3 regions of the Halomonas sp. 18071143 genome follow, and region 1 is predicted to be linked to each of the others. Evidence: predicted binding sites of a transcription regulator. Region 1 holds the regulator's gene; each other region holds the start of a gene.

The links. The regulator LexA, encoded in region 1, represses DNA repair genes until DNA is damaged. The targets are predictions, from matches to a motif close to TACTGTNTANNTANACAGTA.
Region 2: a site for LexA is predicted at 2,825-2,844, ahead of KVY02_RS10665 (PA0069 family radical SAM protein). Genes of this name have one in related genera too.
Region 3: a site for LexA is predicted at 4,902-4,921, ahead of KVY02_RS17950 (LexA family protein). Genes of this name have one in related genera too.

What each region holds. Positions count from the first base shown of each region.
Region 1 is NZ_CP078120.1:2,007,598-2,015,224, reverse strand. It holds gene KVY02_RS09360 (energy-coupling factor ABC transporter permease) at 1-653, shown strand, start outside; gene lexA (transcriptional repressor LexA) at 688-1,365, opposite strand; gene KVY02_RS09350 (TetR/AcrR family transcriptional regulator) at 1,590-2,276, shown strand; gene KVY02_RS09345 (L,D-transpeptidase) at 2,254-2,769, shown strand; gene nagZ (beta-N-acetylhexosaminidase) at 2,846-3,865, shown strand; gene KVY02_RS09335 (hypoxanthine-guanine phosphoribosyltransferase) at 3,896-4,474, shown strand; gene KVY02_RS09330 (posphoenolpyruvate synthetase regulatory kinase/phosphorylase PpsR) at 4,484-5,317, opposite strand; gene ppsA (phosphoenolpyruvate synthase) at 5,617-7,627, shown strand, end outside.
Region 2 is NZ_CP078120.1:2,281,544-2,289,170, forward strand. It holds gene pgi (glucose-6-phosphate isomerase) at 1-1,268, shown strand, start outside; gene KVY02_RS10650 (helix-turn-helix domain-containing protein) at 1,503-1,757, shown strand; gene KVY02_RS10655 (gamma-glutamylcyclotransferase family protein) at 1,761-2,141, shown strand; gene KVY02_RS10660 (cysteine hydrolase family protein) at 2,119-2,703, opposite strand; gene KVY02_RS10665 (PA0069 family radical SAM protein) at 2,872-3,951, shown strand; gene KVY02_RS18560 (S4 domain-containing protein) at 3,948-4,193, opposite strand; gene tyrS (tyrosine--tRNA ligase) at 4,197-5,198, opposite strand; gene KVY02_RS10675 (helix-turn-helix domain-containing protein) at 5,303-6,148, opposite strand; gene KVY02_RS10680 (winged helix-turn-helix domain-containing protein) at 6,227-6,529, shown strand; gene KVY02_RS10685 (heavy metal translocating P-type ATPase) at 6,447-7,627, opposite strand, start outside.
Region 3 is NZ_CP078120.1:3,811,093-3,818,719, reverse strand. It holds gene KVY02_RS17985 (type IIL restriction-modification enzyme MmeI) at 1-508, opposite strand, end outside; gene radC (RadC family protein) at 968-1,465, opposite strand; gene KVY02_RS17975 (lambda exonuclease family protein) at 1,555-2,166, opposite strand; gene KVY02_RS17970 (ERF family protein) at 2,205-2,996, opposite strand; gene KVY02_RS17965 (hypothetical protein) at 3,037-3,252, opposite strand; gene KVY02_RS17960 (DUF932 domain-containing protein) at 3,377-4,345, opposite strand; gene KVY02_RS17955 (hypothetical protein) at 4,444-4,782, opposite strand; gene KVY02_RS17950 (LexA family protein) at 4,938-5,387, shown strand; gene KVY02_RS17945 (Y-family DNA polymerase) at 5,384-6,688, shown strand.

The DNA of each region.
Region 1 (7,627 bases):
TGCTGGCCACCTGGGCACTGCTGGCTACCTGGCTGGTGTCGGCAGGTGCTCTGGGGTGGGTGCTGTGGCAGCGCCCCTGGCAGCCGCTGCTGGAAGATACCGGTTTGCAGCATCGCTGGATGGCCGCGACGCTGGCCGTGATGCTGATGTGGCAGCTGCGGGCCCAGGCGGTCGATTGGTTAACTCTGCATCTGGTGTTTACGGTGCTGATGACGCTGGTGTTCAAGGTGCCCCTGGCCTTGATCAGCAACCTGCTGCTCAACGTGGCGATGGTGCTGATCGGGCGCAATGCCTGGGAACTGTTGGGGGCCAACGTGCTGGTGACGGGGCTGGTGCCTGCCGTGATCACGGGGGTGGTATGGCGTATCGTGGATCGCCGCTTGCCGGACAACCTGATGGTGTTTCTGTTTGCCTGCGGTTTTTTCGGTGCTGCGCTGGCGACGCTAGGGGGTGGGCTGGCGGCCGTCGGGCTGATTCTGGTGGCGGGCATCGATCCTGAAGCGATTTACCTGGCTCAGGAGTATGCCCGCTTTCTACCCTTGTTGATGCCCTCGGAAGCTTTCATCACCGGCATGCTGCTGAGCATTCTGTTGGTCTACCACCCGCACTGGGTCGCCACGTTCAACGACCATCGTTACATCGATATGCAGTAGGCGGTGGCTTGGTCCAGTGCCCTGGCCCAGTATTTTAGCCCAGGGCCTGGCCGTTCCCGCCTCGGATGACGCCTACCCCGACGCCTTCGATATCCAGCTGTTGAGTTCTCAGGTCGATTTCGATGGGGGCGAAGTCTTCGTTCTCGGCGAGCAGCGTGACGTGATGCCCCTGGCGTTTAAAACGCTTGACCGTGACCTCGTCTTCCAGGCGCGCGACGACGATCTGACCGTCACGCACGCGGTCGGTACGATGCACGGCCAGCAAGTCGCCTTCCAGAATACCCACGTCTTTCATCGACAGGCCGCGTACCCGCAGCAGGTAGTCGGCCTTGGGGGTGAAGTACTCTGCCGGCAGCGGGCAGTAACGGTCGATATGCTCCGCTGCCAGAATGGGGCTGCCCGCAGCGACTTCACCAATCACCGGCAGCCCGTTGGGCGTGGAATCGTTGGCGGCGCTGGCAGGCTCGGCTGCCGGGGGGGTGGCGTCGAGCGGTTCCTGGTTGGGCAGGCGAATGCCCCGGGACGTATTGCGGATGATGCGGATGGCGCCTTTGCGCTCCAGGGCGCGCAGATGCTCTTCGGCGGCGTTGGGTGAGCGAAAGCCCAACGCCTTGGCGATTTCGGCGCGGGTAGGGGGGTAGCCAAGCTCGCCCATGGTCTTCACGATAAAATCATATACATGCTGCTGGCGTGCGGTGAGTGGGCGTGACATATCAGACTCCAAACAGTGAAAAGACAGTCGCTACATGTCCGTAAAATCAGTATGTGTTTAAGTATACAGTATGTTGCTCTGTCCAGTACATGATGAGTTGCAATACGTTCCAGGTAGCGCAACCTGCGGTACACAGGGGATTATCGTTTGAGCCATCAGGGAGAATGGCATACTATTCGCCAACGCAACCGTCATGTTTTAAACACCTGTTTTGGGAGGGCGCTATGGCCCAGTCGGATACGGTCACACGTATTTTGGATACGGCAGAAGTGCTCTTTGCAGAGCGGGGGTTTGCCGAGACGTCACTGCGCAATATCACCAGCAAGGCGCGGGTCAACCTTGCCGCCGTTAATTATCACTTCGGGTCGAAGAAAGCGCTGATACAGGCGGTGTTTGCCCGCTACCTGGACCCGTTCTCCGAGCGCTTCCACACCGCCCTGGATGAGCTGGAAGCGCGCTATGAAGGCCAGCCCATTCCACTGGAAGTGCTGCTGGAAACCATGGCCACCACGGTACTGACCGTGCCTGCCGAGCGCCACAGCCTGAAAGTGTTCATGCGGCTGCTGGGTCTGGCCTACAGCCAGGCGCAAGGGCACTTGCGGCGCTACATCCAGCAGCAGTATGGCGATGTTTTCACGCGCTTCACCGAGCTGGTGCGCCGGGCGACCCCCGAGCTGCCGGATGCAGAGCGCTTCTGGCGGCTACACTTCATGCTGGGCACGGTGATCTTTACGCTATCGGGGCTGGATGCGCTGCGTGATATTGCTGCCAAGGATTATCAGGAGCAGGTAACGGTGCGCGACTTGATTCGGCGTCTGCGTCCCGTCGTGGTGGCCGCCATGAGCGCGCCAATGCCGTCGCCTGCAGCAACCGTGGATGAGAAGCCTCATGCAAACGCCCAGATTGGCTGACCTGCCGCCCGTTGAAGGTGGCTGGATGGAAATCGACACCCAGGCCCAACGCCTGCGCTGGTGGCAGGGGAGCGAGCTAAAGCACGAATGCGCCGTTTCCACGGGCAAGGCCGGTGTGGGGCAAGAGGAGGGCAGTGGCCGTACGCCACTGGGTTGGCACTACGTGCGGGCAGCCATTGGCGATGGGCTGCCTGAGGATGCGGTCTTTCGTGGTCGTCGCTGGACCGGAGAAATCTACTCTGCCGGTTTGGCAGCCGTCTTCCCCGAGCGCGACTGGATCTTGACACGCATACTGTGGCTATGTGGCCTGGAGCGCGGTATCAATCGCGGTGGCCGTGTCGATTCCCAGCGTCGCTACATCTACCTGCATGGTACTCCCCCTGACCAGCCCATGGGCGTTGCCGTTTCCCATGGCTGCGTGCGACTGCGCAATGCCGACCTGCTCTGGCTGTTTCAGCAGGCGCCGCCTGGCACGCCGGTATGGCTGCATTGACGTGACATGGTGTTGCTCATTTTGAAAGCTCACACGGGTGGTCTAGAATGACGCCCTTTTTCCTGGATCCAGTACGATGACTCAACCCTTAGGCCCGGTCATGCTCGACCTGGAAGGCCAGACTCTGAGCAAGGAAGACAAGCGCCTGCTGAAGAATCCTGCGGTCGGCGGTGTCATTCTGTTTGCCCGTAATGTGGAAAGCGCCACCCAAGTGCGCGAACTGTGCGACAGCATCCGCGAGGTGCGGGGTGACCTGCTGTTGGCCATCGATCAGGAAGGTGGGCGGGTTCAGCGTATCCGGCAAGGCGTGACGCGCATGCCGCCGATGGCACGCATTGGCGATGTCTTCGCCGAGGATCAGGCAGTGGGGCTGACGCTGGCCAAGGATGCCGGTTGGCTGCTGGGCATGGAGATGGCCGCCTGCGGCCTGGACATCAGCTTTGCCCCCGTGTTGGATGTGGACAGCGGAATTTCCAGCGTGATTGGTGACCGCAGCTTCAGCCGAGACCCTCAGCACGTTGCCTTGCTGGGGCAGGCCTTCGTGCACGGGTTGCACGAAGCGGGAATGGCGGCCGTGGGTAAGCACTTTCCCGGTCATGGCGGCGTGGGGGCTGATTCGCACACTGCACTGCCGGTGGATGAACGTCCGCTCTCGGCCATCAAGGAGCACGATCTGGTGCCCTTCAGCCAGCTTGCCACGCTGCTCAACGGCGTCATGCCCGCCCATATCGTCTACTCTGCCTTCGATTCCCGCCCGGCTGGTTTTTCCCCCAGCTGGCTAGGCATGTTGCGTGAGTCGCTGGGCTTCAAAGGGTGCATCTTCTCGGATGACCTGAGCATGGCCGGCGCCCATGAGGCGGGTGGCCCCGCCGAGCGCGCCAAGGCTGCCCTGACGGCGGGCTGCGACATGCTGCTGATCTGCAACGACCGTGAGGCGGCGCTGGAAGTGGTGCAGGCCTGTCATGACGTATTCAACAAGCGACCCGCCAAGCTGCGTTATGGCCGGGCGCGGCCGCAGCTGGAAGCATTGGCCGCGCTGGGCCGTTGGCGCAAGACCCACGCCAGGCTGGAAGCGCTGGTGGCTGACGCCAGCTAATTGACCCATAGACTGTTTTGGAGAGGCTCGATGTCCAAATTGGATAAAGAGGCGCTGGAGTCGCTGGACTCCATGCGCGAGTTGATGGACAACGCCGACTGTTTGATTTCACAGGAGCAGGTCGAGCGTGCCCTTGACCGTATGGCAGAAGAGATCACCCGCGACCTGGGCGATAAGTTGCCGGTCTTCTACTGCGTCATGAACGGTGGTTTGATCACCACCGGTCATCTGCTGACGCGGCTGGGCTTTCCCCTGGAAGTGGACTACCTGCACGCGACCCGCTACCGCAATGAGCTGCGCGGCGGCGAGCTGTTCTGGCGGGTCTCGCCGGAAATCCCCATGGCGGGTCGGCATGTGGTGATCGTCGACGATATTCTCGATGAAGGCGCCACTCTGGCGGCCATTCTGGCGTACTGCAAGGAGGCCCAGGCCGCCAGCGTGACCACCGCCGTGCTGGTGGACAAGCAGCACGACCGCAAGGCAGTGCCCGGTCTCAAGGCCGACTACTGCAGCCTGGAAGTCGCCGACCGCTACGTCTTTGGTTTCGGTATGGACTACAAGGGCTACTGGCGAAATGCCCCGGGGATTTTTGCACCCAAGGGCATGTAAGGCACTGGCCTAGCGAGGTGAGAAACGTCTTGCCAGGCCGGTTTCGGCAATCATGCGGGTGGAGATCTCTTCCACGGAGAAGCGCGTGGTGTCGATGAAAGGAATGTTCATGCTGCGGTAGAGCGATTCGGCCTGCTCGACTTCCTGCAGACACTGGTCCATGGAACTGTAGCGGCTGTTGGGGCGACGCTCGTTGCGAATGGCCGCTAGTCGGCGGGCATCGATGGTCAGGCCGAACAGCTTGTGCCGGTGCGGTGCCAGCGCTTTCGGCAGCTTCAAGTGACCATCTTCATCCAGGTCGTCCTCGGTCAGCGGATAGTTGGCCGCGCGAATGCCGAATTGAAGTGCCAGGTACAAGGACGTCGGCGTTTTACCGCAGCGGGATACCCCTACCAGAATGATGTCGGCCTTGTCGTATTGATGGGTGCGGGCACCGTCATCGTTATCCAGTGCGAAATGCACCGAGTGGATACGATCCATGTACACATCGTCGCTGCCTATGGAGTGAGTGCGCCCGACGCTGTAGGAAGAGTGCGTGCCCAGCTCCTGTTCCAGCGGTTCCAGAAACGTCGAGAAGATATCGACCTTGAAGCCGGAGGCCTGGCGGATGACGTTGCGGATCTGCTGGTCGACGATGGTGTCGATGATGATGGGGCGAACACCGTCGCGCATCGCGGTGGACTCGATGATTTCGGCGACGGCCTGAGCCTTTTCCAACGTATCGATATAGGGCTTGGTGATCATGTTGATGTCCACGTCACTGAACTGCGCCAACAGGCTGCGCCCCAGGCTTTCTGCCGTGATCCCCGTGCCATCGGAAATAAAAAAGGCTGTTCGTTTCATAGTCTGTCCGCCACCCTCATCTAGCTGATTTACGAACGCTCATTGTGTGCCGTGCGCCATGGCAGCACAACGTTTTCATGTGCAGGGTTTTCGTGTGCAGGGTACTTGCGATTGGGCTTGCGCAAACAGGTCGGCATCCTGCCTGACTACATAAACGCCGTGTTTCCGGCCGTTGTTGTAAAAATCCTCCACTCCCTGCGCTGTTAGACCAATGGCGAATAGGGGGCCGCGATGCTAGGGTGACAGCGTGAATGGGTGTCGTCCCAACGGTTGCATCAATGTCTGAGTGAGGGGGTTGCGTGGAAGAGTACATTCTGTGGTTCGATCAGCTGGGTATGGCGGACGTCGAACGCGTGGGTGGTAAGAACGCCTCGCTTGGCGAAATGATCTCCAACCTGGCCGGTGTGGGTGTCACGGTGCCCGGCGGTTTCGCCACTACGGCCCATGCATATCGCGAGTTTCTCTCCCACGAAGGCCTCAACGACCGTATCAACGACACCCTGGCACGGCTGGACGTCGACGACGTCAAGGCGCTGGCCGAGGCTGGCAAGCGTATTCGCCAGTGGATCATCGAGACGCCGTTGCCGCCCGCCTTCGAAGCAGCACTGGAGCAGGCGTATCAGCAGCTGCAGGCGAAACACCCCGGCCTGAAGGTCGCGGTACGCAGCTCCGCCACGGCGGAAGACCTGCCGGATGCATCGTTTGCCGGTCAGCAGGAAACCTTCCTCAATATCGAAGGCCTGGCCAACATCAAGCACGCGGTCCACGAAGTCTTTGCTTCGCTGTTCAATGATCGTGCTATTTCCTACCGCGTGCATCGGGGCTATGCCCACGAAAACGTCGCCCTGTCCGCCGGGGTGCAGAAAATGGTGCGCTCCGAAACCGGTGCGTCTGGGGTCATGTTTACCCTGGATACCGAGTCCGGCTACCGGGACGCGGTGTTCGTCACCGCTTCCTGGGGGTTGGGCGAGACCGTGGTGCAAGGCGCGGTCAACCCTGACGAGTTCTATGTGCACAAGCCCACGCTGGCCGCTGGGCGCCCCGCCGTGCTGCGTCGTACCCTGGGGTCGAAGCTGATCAAGATGGTGTACGGCAAGGATGCCAGCGCAGGTCGTTCCGTGGAAACCGTTGACGTGCCTTACAAGGATCGCGGGCGGTTTTGTATCGACGACGAGCAGATCATGGACCTCGCCCGTCAGGCGGTCACCATCGAGCAGCATTACCAGCGGCCCATGGATATCGAGTGGGCTCTGGATGGCGATGACGGCCAGCTGTACATCGTGCAGGCACGTCCTGAGACCGTCGTTTCCCAGCAGGAGGGCGGCAAGCTGGAGCGCTTCCAGCTGCGCGAGAAGGGCCGCACGCTGATCACTGGCCGGGCCATCGGGCAACGCATTGGTCGTGGTGCGGTCAAGATCGTGCTCAGCCCCGACGAGATGGACAAGATCCAGGAGGGTGACATCCTGGTTACCGACATGACCGACCCCGACTGGGAGCCGATCATGAAGCGTGCATCGGCCATCGTCACCAACCGGGGCGGGCGTACCTGTCATGCGGCGATCATTGCCCGTGAGCTGGGCATACCCGCGGTGGTGGGCTGTGGAGATGCCACCACGCAGCTGCAGGAAGGCAGCGACGTGACGGTCTCCTGTGCCGAGGGCGATACCGGCCATGTGTATGAAGGCCTGCTGGCCTTCGATTGCAACGTCTCCAGCGTCGATGCCATGCCGGAGATTCCTTTCAAGATCATGATGAACGTGGGCAACCCGGACCGTGCCTTTGGCTTTGCCAGCCTTCCCCACGCGGGCGTGGGGCTGGCGCGCCTGGAGTTCATCATCAACCGCATGATTGGTGTGCACCCCAAGGCGCTGCTGGATTATCAAACGCTGTCGGTGGACCTTCAGCAGGTGATCGACCTGCGTACGGCAGGGTACGCCGACCCGGTCAGTTTCTACGTGGACAAGCTGGTGGAGGGGATTTCCACCCTGGCGGCGGCGTTTCATCCGCAGCGGGTGATCGTCCGCCTCTCGGATTTCAAATCGAACGAATACGAGAACCTGATTGGCGGCAAGCTGTACGAGCCGGGTGAAGAGAACCCCATGCTGGGCTTCCGTGGCGCCTCTCGCTATATTTCCGACGCCTTCCGCCCCTGTTTCGAGCTGGAGTGTCGGGCGCTGAAGCGCGTGCGTGAAGAGATGGGCTTCACCAACGTCGAGATCATGGTGCCTTTCGTGCGTACCCCCGATGAGGCCCGGGAAGTGGTCGAGCTCTTGGCCGCCAACGGCCTGAAGCGCGGCGGTAGCAGCGACC
Region 2 (7,627 bases), 270 kb from region 1:
TGCGTAACGGCGAGTGGAAAGGCTACAACGGCCAGCGCATCAAGGACGTGGTCAATATCGGCATTGGCGGCTCGGACCTGGGCCCCAACATGGCGGTGCGGGCGCTGCTGAAATACCGGCATCCGGAGCTGCATTTCCACTTCGTGTCCAACGTGGACGGCACTCACATTCAGAAGGTGCTCTCACGGCTCGACCCCGCCACCACGCTGTTCATCGTCTCTACCAAGACCTTTTCCACTCAGGAGACCCTGCTCAACGCCAAGACTGCGCGGCGCTGGTTCCTGGAGAACGCAGGGGAAGACGCCGACGTAGGGGCGCACTTCATTGCCGCCTCCACCAACCGCAAAGCGGCCATGGAGTTCGGCATTCGTGAAGAGAACGTGTTCGAATTCTGGGCCTGGGTGGGCGGCCGCTACTCCATGTGGTCTTCCATTGGCCTGCCCATTGCGCTCTCGATTGGCTTCGAAGGCTTTATCGAGCTGCTGGAAGGCGCCCACGAGATGGACCGCCACTTCATCGAAGCGCCGTTCGCCCAGAACATGCCCGTATTGATGGCGCTGATCGGCATTTGGTACATCAACTTCATTGGCGCCGAAACCCAGGCCATCGTGCCCTACGACCAGGCGCTGAACCAGCTGCCCTCTTTCCTGCAGCAGCTGGACATGGAGTCCAACGGCAAGTCGGTGGATATTTTCGGCCACCCGGTGAATTACAAGACAGGCCCCATCGTGTGGGGGCAAACCGGCTCCAACGGCCAACACGCGTTCTTTCAGCTGCTGCACCAGGGCACCCGCTACGTGCCCATCGACTTCATCGCTTCGCTCAAGCCGGAGCCGGGCGTGGAAGACCACCACTTTGCCCTGCTCACCAACATGCTGGCCCAGGCCAACGCCTTCATGGAAGGCAGCCAGGGCGACAGCAAAGAACTGAGCCAACTGGACCCCTACAGCTGTCCCGGCAACCGCCCTTCCAGCACGCTGCTGCTGGACGAGCTGACGCCGAAAAACCTCGGCGCGCTGATTGCGCTGTATGAGCACAAGGTGTTCGTTCAAGGGGTGATCTGGAACATCAACTCCTTCGACCAGTGGGGCGTGCAGCTCGGCAAACGCATTGCCGGTGAGATCAGCGAGCGCATCGACGCCAACGCCGCCGACTTCGACGCTTCCACCCAGGGCCTGCTGGAACTCGTCCGCGCCCACTTCCCGGGCACCGCACACCGCACAGACCCCGAAGCCGGAGACAAAAAGCCCGCTCGCAAGAAGCGTTAGGCTCAAGCGGCATTGACTGATGGCCTCCACTACGGTGGGGCCATTTTTTATGCCCAGACTTACGCAGTGCCAGGTAGCGAATCGTTACAGCCCACCGGCCACGCTTTCCCCATAGGGATAAAATCACCGCTTTTCACTGACACTGCCTCTTATTTTCCCCATCGGGAAAGTTCGGCTACTATACGTATTCCAGTCCGGTAATTTTCCTTATAGGGAAACGGGAGCGTAATATATATGCCTACCCTGCCAGCCCCAACCAACGCGGCGCTTTATTCGATTGAATCCGCCAGCAGTCTTGGCCTGATCATCCGTCAGGCTCGTAAACGCCAGCATCTGACCCTGGAAACCCTGGCGGGACTGTGCGGCGTCAGTATTCGCTTTTTAAGTGAACTCGAAAACGGCCGCGACACATGCGGCATGGGCAGAGTATTGCGCGTCCTGGAAACACTCGGTATCGAGCTTTTGGCACAGCCAATGGAAGAAGGCTAATCGATGAACCACCTTGACCAGGCAATCCAACGCTGCCCACGCGTGGCGGTATACGGCACGTTAAAGCACGGTCATCGCAATCATCATTGGCTGGGCGACGCAGACATGCTGGGCCAGGACTGCTTGACGGCGATTACGCTTTACGACCTGGGACCCTACCCCGGCGCCAAGCTCATGCCCTCCACAGGCGTTGTGGTGGAAGTGTATGCCATCGATGCCGAGCGGCTAGCTCGGCTCGATGCGCTGGAAGATTACCTGCACCACTCTCCGACAGAGGGGATGTACGACCGGACGGTGCTGGCGACCGCCCATGGCGATGCCTGGTGCTACCTCTACAACCCCGCCGTCGAGGAAGCATCGCTCATTCGCCGCGGCGAGTGGTAAACCGCGCCAGCGCTCCTTGCGTATCCACGATCTGCGCATACTCCCCCGCCAGATTGGCCAGCGACATGGCGTGCACCTCATCGGCGGTACGCTCCGTGCCCGCGTAATCGCACTTGGCAAACGTAAACGTCGCGTCGCTCACGACCCAGGTATCGAAACCAAGATTGCCTGCGGTGCGCGCCGTGGCTTCCACCGAGTTGCTGGTGCTCACCCCAACCACCACGAGGTCACGGATGCCCCGAACGTGCAACCAGCGCTCCAAACCTGAATGAACGAACGCGTCCGGCACGTTCTTCTCGACCACATGCTCGGAGGGCAAGGGCGCTAGCGCTGGCTGAAACAGGACGCCGCTCTGCCCGGGCCAAAACGGTGAGTCAGGTGAGCGCGAGATATGTCGCACGTGTACGACCACCCCGGCAGCTTGCCGCCAGGCCATCAATAGGCGCTGAATATTGGCCTCTGCCTGCGGATTATTACGTGCTCCCGCGTCAGGCGTCGCCATGCCCTGCTGCATGTCGATAATGATCAACGCCGCTGCTGGGCTGGCTTCATGGTGTTTCATGGTGACTCTCTCAAATGGACAGTTGCAGCCAGTTTACGTCGCCCCACGGCGTTTCCCAACGGCATCAAGCAGTTGATAGCCTACCGCTGCACCTTGCTTGCAGAGCACGACAAACACCCTATACTGTATGGATAAACATATTTTTGGTAGCTCAGCGCGAGGCTCCCGATGACGGCTCATAACCTTCCCCGATACGCCGTGCATAAAGGTCGCGGTGCCACTTACGACCCCCATAACCGTTTTTCACCGACCCGCAGCGTCATGGAGGACGATGGCTGGTGGCAAGAGGAAGCTCGCTCATCGCTGGCTACCGAAGTGCGCGAAGAGCCCAGCAAAAGCGCGCTCTCCTGGAACCGCTCACCCGATCTGCCCTTTGACCGCTCCCTGAACCCTTACCGTGGCTGCGAACATGGCTGCGTGTATTGCTATGCCCGCCCTTCCCACGCCTATTGGGACCTGTCGCCGGGGCTCGATTTTGAAACCCGACTGATCGCCCGCAGCGGCCTGGTCGAGCATCTGAAACAGGAGCTTTGCCATCCGCAGTATGTCTGCCGCCCTATCAACCTGTCTGGCAACACCGACTGCTACCAGCCGCTGGAAGCCACATACCAGACGACCCGGCGCCTGCTGGAGCTGCTGCTGGCCTGTCGCCACCCGGTCACTCTGGTGACCAAGAGCACGCTGGTCCTTCGTGACCTGGACCTGCTGGCGGAAATGGCGGAGCATCGTTTGGTGCGGGTGTTCGTCAGCCTGACCAGCCTGGACGCCAACCTCAAGCGCACGCTGGAGCCTAGGGCGGCATCGCCCCAAGCACGCTTGAGAGCCATTCGCGAGCTGAACACGGCAGGCATACCGGTAGGCACGCTGGTGTCACCGATCATCCCGGGCCTCACCGACCATGAAATCGAGCGCATCCTCGAAGCGGCCAGCCGGGCGGGGGCGCGTACCGCGACCTGGATGCTACTGCGACTGCCCCATGAAGTCGCGCCCCTGTTCGAAACCTGGCTGAACGCCCATTACCCGGAGCGCGCCGCCAAGGTCATGAGCTTGATGCGCCAATGCCGCGGCGGCCAGAACTACGATGCACGGTTTGGTAAGCGCTTTCGTGGGGAAGGGGTCTTTGCCGACCTGATTGCCCAGCGTTTCCAACGCGCCAGCCGTCAATGGAACCTGCAATCGCGCACCGAGCAGGGCTTGAACACCCGCGACTTTCGGCCACCCCGGGCGCAGGGGGACTTATTTGACTAAGCGGCACGCCTGAATAGGCAAAAATGTTTTTTGCCTTTTTGCACTACCCAGAAGGTATCGAAAAGCGCGCCTGTATCTTCTACATAGGCCTGTGCTGCCAGCACTCCATTGATACGTACAGCTCCGTGCTTGATAAACTCCCGCGCTTGCCGTTTTGAGCTTGCCAGCCCCCCTTTGACCAGGGCGCTATCCATGGCTTCGCTTGGCGATATGGAGCAGCAAGGCAGGCCATCCAGTGCCAGTTGCTAAAGCTCTTGAAGGGTCAACGCCGTCACATCTCCGCTAAACAACGCCTGTGAAATACGCTGAGCGGCTTTCAACCCCTCTTCACCATGGACAAATCGCGTCATGCTTTCCGCCAGGATCCGTTGGGCCTGGGGTTTACCCGACAAACGTCGGTCACTCGCCTCGAGCTCGTCGATCTCATCGCAGGTCAAGAACGTGTAATACCGCAAAAACCGGTACACATCCTGGTCATCGGCTGCCAACCAAAACTGGTAGAAATGGTAAGGTGACGTCTTATTCGGATCGAGCCATACCGTTCCTGATTCTGTCTTGCCAAACTTGGTACCATCGGCTTTGGTCACCAAGGGAAGCGTCAGCCCCATCACCTGCTCACCGTTCAAGCGCCGGGTCAAATCGACCCCACTGACGATATTTCCCCACTGATCGCTGCCACCAATCTGCAAACGGCAGCCCAGGGTGCGATTCAAATGAGCAAAATCATAAGACTGTAGCAGCGCGTAGCTGAACTCGGTAAAGGACATCCCTTGCTCAGGCCGATCGAGGCGCTGCTTGACGGATTCTCGATTGATCATGGCATTCATCGAAAAGTGCTTGCCCACATCACGAAAGAAATCCACCACGCTCAGCCCTTTCATCCACTGTGCGTTGTCGACCACGCTAAAGGGCGCTTCCAGATGCGGAGCCATCAACCAGTAGATCTGTTCATTGAGTGACGTGACCCACCCATTGACGACTTCCGGGGCGTTCAAGGCTCTCTCGGCCGCTTTGAAGCTGGGATCTCCGATCATTCCTGTAGCACCACCCACCAGCACGACGCCTTGATGTCCGGCGTCCTGGAAGCGCTTTAACATCAATAGCGGCACAAGGTGGCCAATGTGTAAGCTACCCGCCGTGGGATCAAAACCACAGTAAACGACTTGCGGCGTACCGAGTAATTCCTTTAACGATGCCTCATGTGTCACTTGAGACATCAGTCCCCGACGATGCAAGTCGTTGAGCAATAACGTTGCGTTCACGCCAAATACCTTTATGTGCCTGATTTATCTAGCGAGGCTACTGGGCGGGGTGGCGTCATACCATATCCCCAAAGGGACAGAAACAGGCTTCAATTCGTTGAGGCGGAGCTGGCAACGATATGATTCAGGAACAGACCAAACAGCTCACCAAGGGAGCTGATCTGCAACTGAGCATAGATCCGCTTCCGATGATTTTTAACCGTGCCATGGCTTATCGCCAGATACTCGGCTATTTCATGACTATCCATGCCTTGTACCAATAGAGCGGCAATTTGCTGCTCCCTGGGTGTCAGCCGAGATTTGCCGAAGCTTTCCACCGACTCACGCAATCTGGCAGCGACATCGCTATCGACCATGGCATTGGCAAGGTGAAACGGACCACGCCAATGCTGCCGACATAGCGAGGAAAGCGTGCTCAGGAATAGGGTCAGGCGTTGACACTCATGGTGATGAAAACGCTCCGACAGGGCCGAACGGTCGCCTAGCTTACCTAAATAGACGACCAACCAACGGTTGTCATCGAGAGTCAAAGCGATGCAAATCTCGTCTTTCCAACCTGTTTGATGATAAAAGTTCTGCAGGTAGTCGTCTCGTTCCGGCCCTGAACAGAAAACATCGTCGATACCATACACTCCCTGCTCCTGCCGCTCGGCCAGTGAGAGCAAGAAGGGGTCTTTCTGATAGGCGTCCCGTAGATAGCGCTGAAACAACAACTCTCGATGCTCCAGCAGCGAATCAAAAAGATAGATGGGATGTTTGTCTGGCCGGTAACCCACCACCACGGCGCAATCGAAAGCGGCGAGAACCTGCAAGACCCTCATCAGGCAAGAGGTGAATCGAGGCGTATGCAGTGCATCGACGGTATTGGCAAGCGCTTGATTGAGCTCAAGTAGCCAGGAATCGTTGGCACCCTCGCCCGAGACTCCATTGATCATGATGTCAGCCCCCTCGCATATTGAACTATGCTAGCGTTAACGCCTCTCGACCATGTTTGACACTCGCCAAGGATATAAATGACGCTCACGCTCAGCAAAACCCGGTCCAGCTTTTACCGCCGCTTATACGTGGCCCACTTGATCGAACAAGGTATTTCCAGCGTGCCTGCGCTGATGGAAGCCACTGGCATGCCCAGGCGCACGGCTCAGGATACCATCGCCTCGCTGAGCGAACTGGACATCGAGTGCGTGTTCGAAAAAGGCGACGGCGAGCGCCATAACATCGGCCACTACGTCATCAAGCAGTGGGGCGCGATCGATCCGCGCTGGGTGGCGCAACATGCTCAGCGGCTGGGTGAGGCGTTGGGCTACCGTGAGTAGGCCCAGGCGCATCGGGTTCGGCCCAGGTCAGCCTCGCGGCGTTGAGTGTGACGCTGAGGGAGCTGGCGGCCATGGCCAGCACGGCGACCAGCGGGGGAATGGCCATGGTGACCACCAACCCCAGCGCCAGGGTGTTATAGAGCGCCGATAGCAGCAGGTTTTGGACCATGATGCGACGCGTTCGCTGGGCAACCCTCAACAGCCTGGCGACCCCCGCAATACCGGGATACAGCAGCTGAGCAGCGGCCCCTTCCCGGGCAGCGTCGCTGGCGTGCAGCGGGGCCACGCCCACCGCTGCTGCTGCCAAGCTCAGCGTGTCGTTGACCCCATCGCCCACGTACAGCGTGGGCGATGGCAGCGCCTCCAGCAGGCGTGCCTTGGCCTCCGGGGAGCGCTGGGCATAGCACGCTTCCCGCGGTAGCCCAACGCGCTGGCCCAGCCACTGCACCGGGCCCTGGCGATCTCCACTGATCAGTGCCAGCACGTAACCGGCGCTCTGCAGCTGGGCAAGCGTGATCTGGGCATCCGGCACGGGCTGGTCGGCCAGGTACAGGGTGGCCAGCCATCCTTGCTCATCCGCCACCAGCACCTCGGATGCAAAGCCATATGCCGGATGCTTTGCATCGGCGGGGATCTCCTTGCCCTGCTGGGCCAGCCACGCGGTACTGCCCAGCCACCAGGTATGGCCATTGGCGAAGGTGATGGTTTGCCCGGCCCCCGGCGTTTCATGAACCTCCACCTGATCCCGCGAGGTGCCGCTTGCCCAGTGGCGCAGTCCGTTCGCCAACGGGTGTTCACTCTGCCTGACTGCCACGGCCAACTGTTGGCGGAATAATTCCGCTTCTTCCCCCTCGCGCAGCATCGCGTGCAGTACGCGATGCTGCCCCTGGGTCAAAGTGCCGGTCTTGTCGAACGCCACCGAACGCACCTTGGCCAACACTTCCAGCGCGGCAGGGTCGCGCAGGGCAATACCCTGCTGGGTGGCCTGGCTGCTGCCCGCCAGGCTTGCCAGCGGCACGGCCAGGCCCACGGCGCAGGGGCAGGCCACCACCAGCACCGAGAGCGCGCGCACGCTCGCTTCATCCCACCCCACGCCCA
Region 3 (7,627 bases), 1.8 Mb from region 1:
CCGTGCCCCAACTTGGGTTATCTTTCAGTAGCTCCACATACAGCCGGTTCAGGCGGCTGGTGGCACGAATATCAAACGAGCTTTCACGCACCTGTTTAACAGTAGTGATGCCCGCCAGGGGCAAAAAGAAACCGAAGTGGTCAGGGAATTCTTCATATTTGCAGGCAACCGTCTCGCCGCTTTCCAGCTCCTCGGCCTCTAGCATCTCACCATCGGTGGCAAGCACGAACTTCGCCTTGGCACGCGTAGTCGCGGGGCTAACCTTCAACGCAGCTAGGGTTTCGGTAACGGCACCAGCCTCCGCCACCGCGATATGGATATTGTTGGTCTGCAATACCCCGCCCCAGGAGCCAGAAAAGTCCGACTTATTCGACGTACCCGAACGCAACCGTTTGATAGTGGTTGCCTTGTTGCCAAAAGCTTCCAGAAAGGCATAAGGGAACTCAGCCGGATCAAAGGGCTGTTGTGCCAAGTCAGAAATGGCGGATTCGATTTCAACTGCGTTCATGGAGTGCCGTTTTTCCTATTCAACTGCTGGCGGGTGCTACTTAGTCGACAAGCGGTGGGGTAACATCGGTCAAATCGCAGGATAATTAACGCTGTACCGGCTTGCTAGAGCGGAAAACACTGCCCGCTGCCCGCGTCATTGACTGACCAACGCCACGCAAACCCCGGCGTTATCATGACGGAGTGACAGAAGGTTTCCAAGGACTGGGTATTCATTTCATGAAAGCTATTCTCTACGCTTGATTCTACCTATCGAGCTGGTCCATCGGAGCAACACTGATGCAAACGCCTTATAGCTCAATCGCTTTGCGTCATGACCCACTCACTTGGCAAAACATCTAACTTGCTTCATTTTTTTCGCAAAATCACCTGACAAATGGCACTTAGGCAAAAAAATAAATTGAGCACTGGAGACAGGTACTGCCCCTGGGGCAGTACCTGTGCCTTCGAGTATGAACTTCTACAGATACCCTTTTTCTGCGAATGACGTGCATCCATCACTCCCCACCACCACATGGTCAATCACCCGAATATCCATCAAGCCAAGCGCTTCTTTTAGGCGTTCAGTGATACGCCGATCCGCATCACTAGGCTCAGGATCACCACTAGGGTGGTTATGAACTAGGATCACAGCGGCGGCGTTGTAAGCGAGTGCCGCCTTTAGTACCTCTCGTGGGTACACGCTGGCTGAATCAATGGTGCCGCGAAACAGCTCTTCAAAGCGGATGACACGGTGTTGGCTATCCAGAAATAGTACGCTGAATACTTCATGTTCGTAGTCTTGAAGCAACAGCTGCAGGTGCTCAAACGCTTGAGAAGGTTGGGATATCTTGCGACCTTTGGCGAACTTGCGGCGTGCGAAACGCTTAGCCATCGTAATGATGTCTGTTTCCGTGACCGGTGACGTGACTAAGTAGGTGCCTGCCACTTCACCGGCTTTGAGTTTGCTATGGGGCATGATGACCTCCAAAAAATAAAGATGCCGGAGTGGTGGCCCCGGCATCTACGTAGTTAGTAGTGAATAAGTGTTGTGGTTTAGCGTGTAAGTCACGCCGCCATCACTTGGCTGATGCGTCGCTCCATCTCTTCATGAAAGGCCTCGACTCGCTCGGCAATCGTGCGGATCAGAGCCTCGTCTCGGTAAGCACGCTTCACAAACAGCGGCATACCCGGCCAGTAGCTCACAAAATCGATCCATTCCCGTTCACTGACCCAGAGCCCTCCCTGGCATTGGGGCACGTGCTCGTCGGGGATTTCCCCGCTGAGCAGTACCTCAATTTGGAACTTAGGCAGCTTGGTTTTGATCTCCAGCAAGCCGTTTCTGCCGATCAAACTATCCGGTGAGTAGCCCACGTTGTGGTTGAGGATTAGGCCTACTTCTTTAGGCTTCGGTGCGCTGGTCATATCGCGATACAGCGAGCGAGCGACGCTCTCTAGCTCCTGGCCCCGCTTGGTATGGGCGTTGCCTTGAAACGGCTCGGCCAACTCGCCGGTCACACGCTCGCCGATCAACTGGTGCATGTAGGTAATGGCTCCGGTACCCAACCCACCGGGGCCTTTGCCGTTTACCAGCAATGCCTTGAGTTCTGACATGGTGACGCGCCCAAGACGCGCCGCCAGCCACTCAGGAGAGCCTTGTGGCATGGTGAGTATCTTCATAACGCCTCCTGTAGGCGGTGAGTGAGCAGGCTGCGCCGCTATTTCACGGCTCGCTTGGTGAGGGATGCACGGAGCTTGTCGAAATCTGCCTGAGGCACCTGAACCGCAGCGCCGTATTTGCCGCTGAACCACTCTTGGGTAGTGGCCGGGCATTGGCTGATCAAACGCTGAATCTGCCCCGCTTGAAAGGCCGTAACCCTCTTTACAGCTGCTCGTGTGCTGGTCTGGCCATTATCGTCTTGCCCGCGTGTGGTGATGTTGAGCAAGGCGCACAGCACATAGCGCTTGCCGTAGCTGGTAGACGATCCAAATGCCTGGACGGCATTTTTGTTACCGCTCATGTCCGCAGGTAGGAGCATGCTGGTCTCTTCCCGGTGGCCGTCCTTGTGCATCAGCACGCCCGTTACTTGGATACCGCGTTCCTGGGTTTGAATACGGAAGCTCACCGCGAAGCCGTGTTTTTGCAGGATGGGACGAACGGTATCGACAATATCCTCCAGCGTGGCGTAGCAACCGTTGTTGGTTTGCCCACGCTCTTCAATGCTGGGCAACTCGGTCTGCATCGCTGCCATGGCCGCGCTGTAGGCCATCATGGCCTGGCGGTCCATCACGCGCTCCTGCATTTGCAGCAGGCGCTCCATCTTGTCGATATCGACGTCCGGGTTAAGCGCGGCACGCTCAATGACCTGGATAATGGCGGTGCTATCAGCCGTCGGATGCGCTTCTAGCGCCGCCGAACTTGGGGAGTGCTGAGCGTTGGCGTCTGCTTGAATGGAAGGTACTGGGCCTTTTTGGGGAGACGCATTTACTACATGAGTACGCTGTGCCATAGGGCACCTCCTTTTACGTGAAGAGGGAAATGCGGGCTGGTCAGCCCTGTTCATGGGGTGCGTCATTAACGAGCGCAGGAACGTCAGGTAAGTGACGCGCAATGTCAGCGGGATCGATACGCTCCAGGCGTATCTCCGCGCGATAGAACTCGCCCTGGGCACACACCAGCGACGTTGCTTTGTGGGCGTCGTGTTCTAGCAGTTGTTTGGTTAGTCGAGTGAGCGCCATCTCAATGGCGTCAGAAACAAAGCTCATGCGGGTACCTCGCGGTATAAGCCCAACAGCAAAACGCCCAGCCTTTTTAGGGGCTGGGCGTCTATGCCGTGAGGGTTAGGATGATCATTCGGTGAATCGCTTGTGGGAATGGGGGTATGGATGTCTACGACACCAACTGTAGGGCGGCATCCAAGGCCTCTTGCTTGAGCTGTGCCCCCTGACCAAACCAGGCTGAATCCATACGGGTATCGTTACTGCGTGCGCGCTTGTCGTGATCGACGTATTCCGTAACCGCATTGAGCAAGCCCCAGGCCGTGTCTTTGGCGGTCACTAAGTGAGCGCCACGACCTTCGCCTTGGTAGAGCTTCTGCACCTTATTCAGCGCCCGGTAGTTGGGCAGTTTAGAGGGATCGTCCAGCGGCTTCTCTGCCCCACAAATCACCGACTGAAGATACTGCTGCGCTTCCTGCCGAGTGATTTTACGCTCCGCTAGGGTTTTCATCCGATACATGAAGTCATTCCATTGCGACACCGAAATACCTAACTGACGCTTCACGGCACGCGGATCAAACTCTGAACGATGGGGCACTTTCACCGCTTGCGACGTGCCATCGACGGCAATTTGCAGCGTGTTATTGCACACCACCCGCACCGTGGTAGGCGTGGCCATGGTGGCAAGCGTGCCATCGCAGGAAGTGGCCAACAGCAGGTAGTCATTGACCTCATCCTGGCCTTTGAGCGACGTGCTTAAGCCACTACGGGCTAGCGCCCAGAACTTACGTCCGCCTTTCAGCACGCCAGCGGTTTCTAGCTCATATCCGGCGTACTCGGTCAGGTCACGGTAAAACTCCAAAATCTCCTCGGGCTGCACCACTTTATAGCGTTGTGACACCACCGACAGCGGTGCTTTGGTATCTGAGCGGTAGAGCACTTTTTGCTCAGGGAACGAGTGAATGCTGCCCAGGTGGCTAGCCCCTTCGGCAATAAAGCGCACCGGCGCTTCTTCAATATGCCAGTTCATACCGGCCTGTTGCTGCCAGACCTCCAGCGGTTGATGTCGAGAAAGTTGCTGCCCCAGGCCATGCCAAGGGGTATCGCCTACGTAAGCCATTTGTTCAACGAGATGTGCCATGAGTCATTCTCCAGACATAAAAAAAGCGCCGACCAAAGGCCAGCGCGCGAAAGTGAATAGGCGGATCATTCGCCCCACACAGGGCGAACAACGATAGGTTAAGCGTTAGGTGCTAAAGGCGGGTAGGCGTCGCGGTAGGTGCAGCCGCAAGACAAGCATAACCACGGTGTCCCGCTGCCAACTGGCAGCCACTGCTCAAACAGCGAGGTGGCCATGCGTGAGCCGGTTTGACCTCCGGCCACGGCACCCATCATGGCGGCAGGCAGTTTTGCCAATGGAAAGCGAGTCACCGCCAATGGCAGTGGGCCGGAGATGGCCGTCGCGCGCCATGCGCCAATAGCACCGCCAATCAAGGTGCTGCCTACCACGCTTATGCGCTGGGCTGTATCCAGATTCAGCATGCGCGTTGATGCACAACGCTTACAGGGTGGGGGCATATTGAAGCTCCTATGCAAGGGAAAAAGGTTCCATGGGGATGGATGCATAGGAGTGATATAGGTCTGAAATCGGTTGGGATACGCCGATGAGGTATTGCGTTAAGTAAGCGTTTTTTAGATGCTGTTTTTATATACAGCTATCGATGGAGGTGCTCATGACTTTACCAGTGACATTACTGGGACAATCAGACGCTTTAACGGCGTCGCAGTCCATACCGCTCTATACCTGTGCCGTGCGCGCAGGCTTTCCATCACCCGCAGATGACCACTTGGACACCGATCTTGATCTTCACCGCTATGTGGTGAAACGGCCTGCTGCAACGTATTTCGTACGTTCTGAAGGAGACTCCATGATTGGTGATGGAATTCATCATGGGGATTTGCTGGTGGTGGATCGCAGTCTCGAAGCCTTACCAGGTCGCATTATCGTCATTTGTGTTGATGGTGAGCTCACAGTAAAGCGCCTTGAGCGAGTAGGGCAGCGGACTTATCTCCGGGCAAGTAATCCTGCTTACCCTCCCATTCCTTTAGATGGTCGTGAGTCGCACGTCTGGGGCGTCGTAACTCATGTGCTTCACAGCTTTCCAGGGGCAACGCTGCAATGATGGCCTTGATCGACTGTAACAATTTCTATGTCTCCTGCGAACGTGTCTTCAACCCGTCACTGGAAGGTCGTCCTGTAGGGGTACTATCCAATAACGATGGTTGCGTCGTCGCCCGCTCTAACGAGTTAAAAGCACTGGGCGTTGAAATGGGGGCTGCCATGCACCTGCTACCACCAAGTGTGCGCCGCCAAGCTGTGCTGCTATCCAGCAACTATGCGTTGTATGGAGACATGTCTCAGCGGGTAACCGAGGTGCTGGGCGAGTTCTCACCCCATGTAGAGGTGTATTCCATTGATGAGAGTTTTGTCGGGTTTCAGGGATTTGAGGTAGACACCCTGGAGCAACGAGGCCAAGCTCTGCGGGATACGGTGAAGCAGTGGACAGGTATACCTGTGTCAGTGGGTTTTGCGCCGACTCGGGTGTTGGCCAAGGTCGCCAATCATGCCGCTAAAAAACACCCTGCATATAGAGACCAAGGTGTATGCACGTTGCTTGCAGAAGGCGCGCCTACTAAAGCGTTGTTGAAGCAGTTGCCTGTCACCGAACTATGGGGCATTGCACGCCGCACCAGCGAGCGATTACGCGTCATGGGCATTGAGACTGCCTGGGACCTGCGAGAGGCAGACCCGAAACATATCCGTCGGCAATTTAGTGTGGTGCAGGAGCGCATTGTCTGGGAGTTGCGGGGGCAACCCTCCATTCAGCTAGATGACATGGGCCAGCCTAAACAACAGATCATGGTGTCTCGTTCGTTTGGGCGGCTTACCAACGATCCCCATCAGTTAAGGGAGGCGCTACGGCATCATGCTGCCAGGGCGGGCGAAAAACTTCGTAAGCAGCAAAGCGTCACTAGCGCCGTCATGGTGTTTATCCGCACCAACTCGTTTCGTACGGATTTACCCCAATATCGTCAACGAATGGTCATTTCTCTGGATCGGCCCACTGATGATAGTCGTGAGATCATCGCCGCTGCGGTACAGGGTTTGCGTCGTCTCTGGCGAAAAGGGTACGCCTTTCACAAAGTGGGTCTCATGCTGCTTGATCTATCGCCTAAAGCTAACCGACAGCTCACTCTCACTGAAACCCTTCAGACTGATGAAGAAGACAAACGTAGCGAACGACTGATGAACACTATGGACATGCTCAACCGTGAGCTAGGCAGAGGTGCTGTGCAAATTGGCTTGGCGCGCTCTAACAACGCATGGTCACTGCGAAGCGAGCGACGAACGCCGCGTTACACCACTCAGTGGGGCGAGCTGCTAATAGCAAGGACTGGATTCAAAAAATTAAGAACACCTTAGCCATCAGGGAAGCTCTCAGCTCCATGCCATGATATTTCTTTAGAGTCTATCTTTAGATTCGTTAAGATGAGAGCCCCTGCGATCAGGAGAGTCTAGCCCATTGCATTGATCACCGACTGATCAAGTCTGTTAGGCTGCAAATGAATTGCATGATGGAGTACCTCAACAGCCGTACTAGCGACGTGCTGACGACTCGTCGCTAACTTTAGGCAGAAAATCTGGAGCATACGCGACAAGCGATACTGCTAGCTGATCAGTCACCCTGCCTTGTGGAAAGTGCTACATCATCAATCGCCGATCACGGGGATGAGGAAATGGCAGGCCGAGGGCCTCGGGTTATTTGCCAAGCGGGCAGGCAATCACATAGGGCCCTACAGCTATGGCCTTGGAGGGAGCTTCTCTAGACCAAATGGGTAGTATATTGGGTAGTGAAATAATTTTTTTATGTTTTTTTGTAATAGTTAATTGATTTTTAAGATATTTTTTTATAGATCAATATTAAGATACAGAATATTGAGTGATGAGGTATTGGCATTGACTTGGCATGCCAAACTCTACAAGCTGAAGTTAAATGGACAGGGAGTGCCCGGTCGGCGTCTAAACCTCGGTGAGTGCATCGGGGTTTTTCGCTTTTGGGCATGACTTAATATTGCTAGCAGGTATCCAGCGCCGCATCCTTATGCAGTCTGCATAATCTGAAGAAATCTCCGCTATGACTCAGTTGACTCCTGATACTCACGAGATGCTAGAGAGCTTACGCTCGGCGGTTGCCGAAACGCTCGAGCGCAAACGCCGCCTTGGTCAATATGCCGTGGTTTGGGAGAACGATAGGCCTGTCTTTATAGGGGATGATGCGCCAACTCAGCAGGGTGATGAGCAGAGCGGACAGGATCTAGAGTCGCATTGAGCCAAGCGATCATGTCAACGATCTGCGGTGTG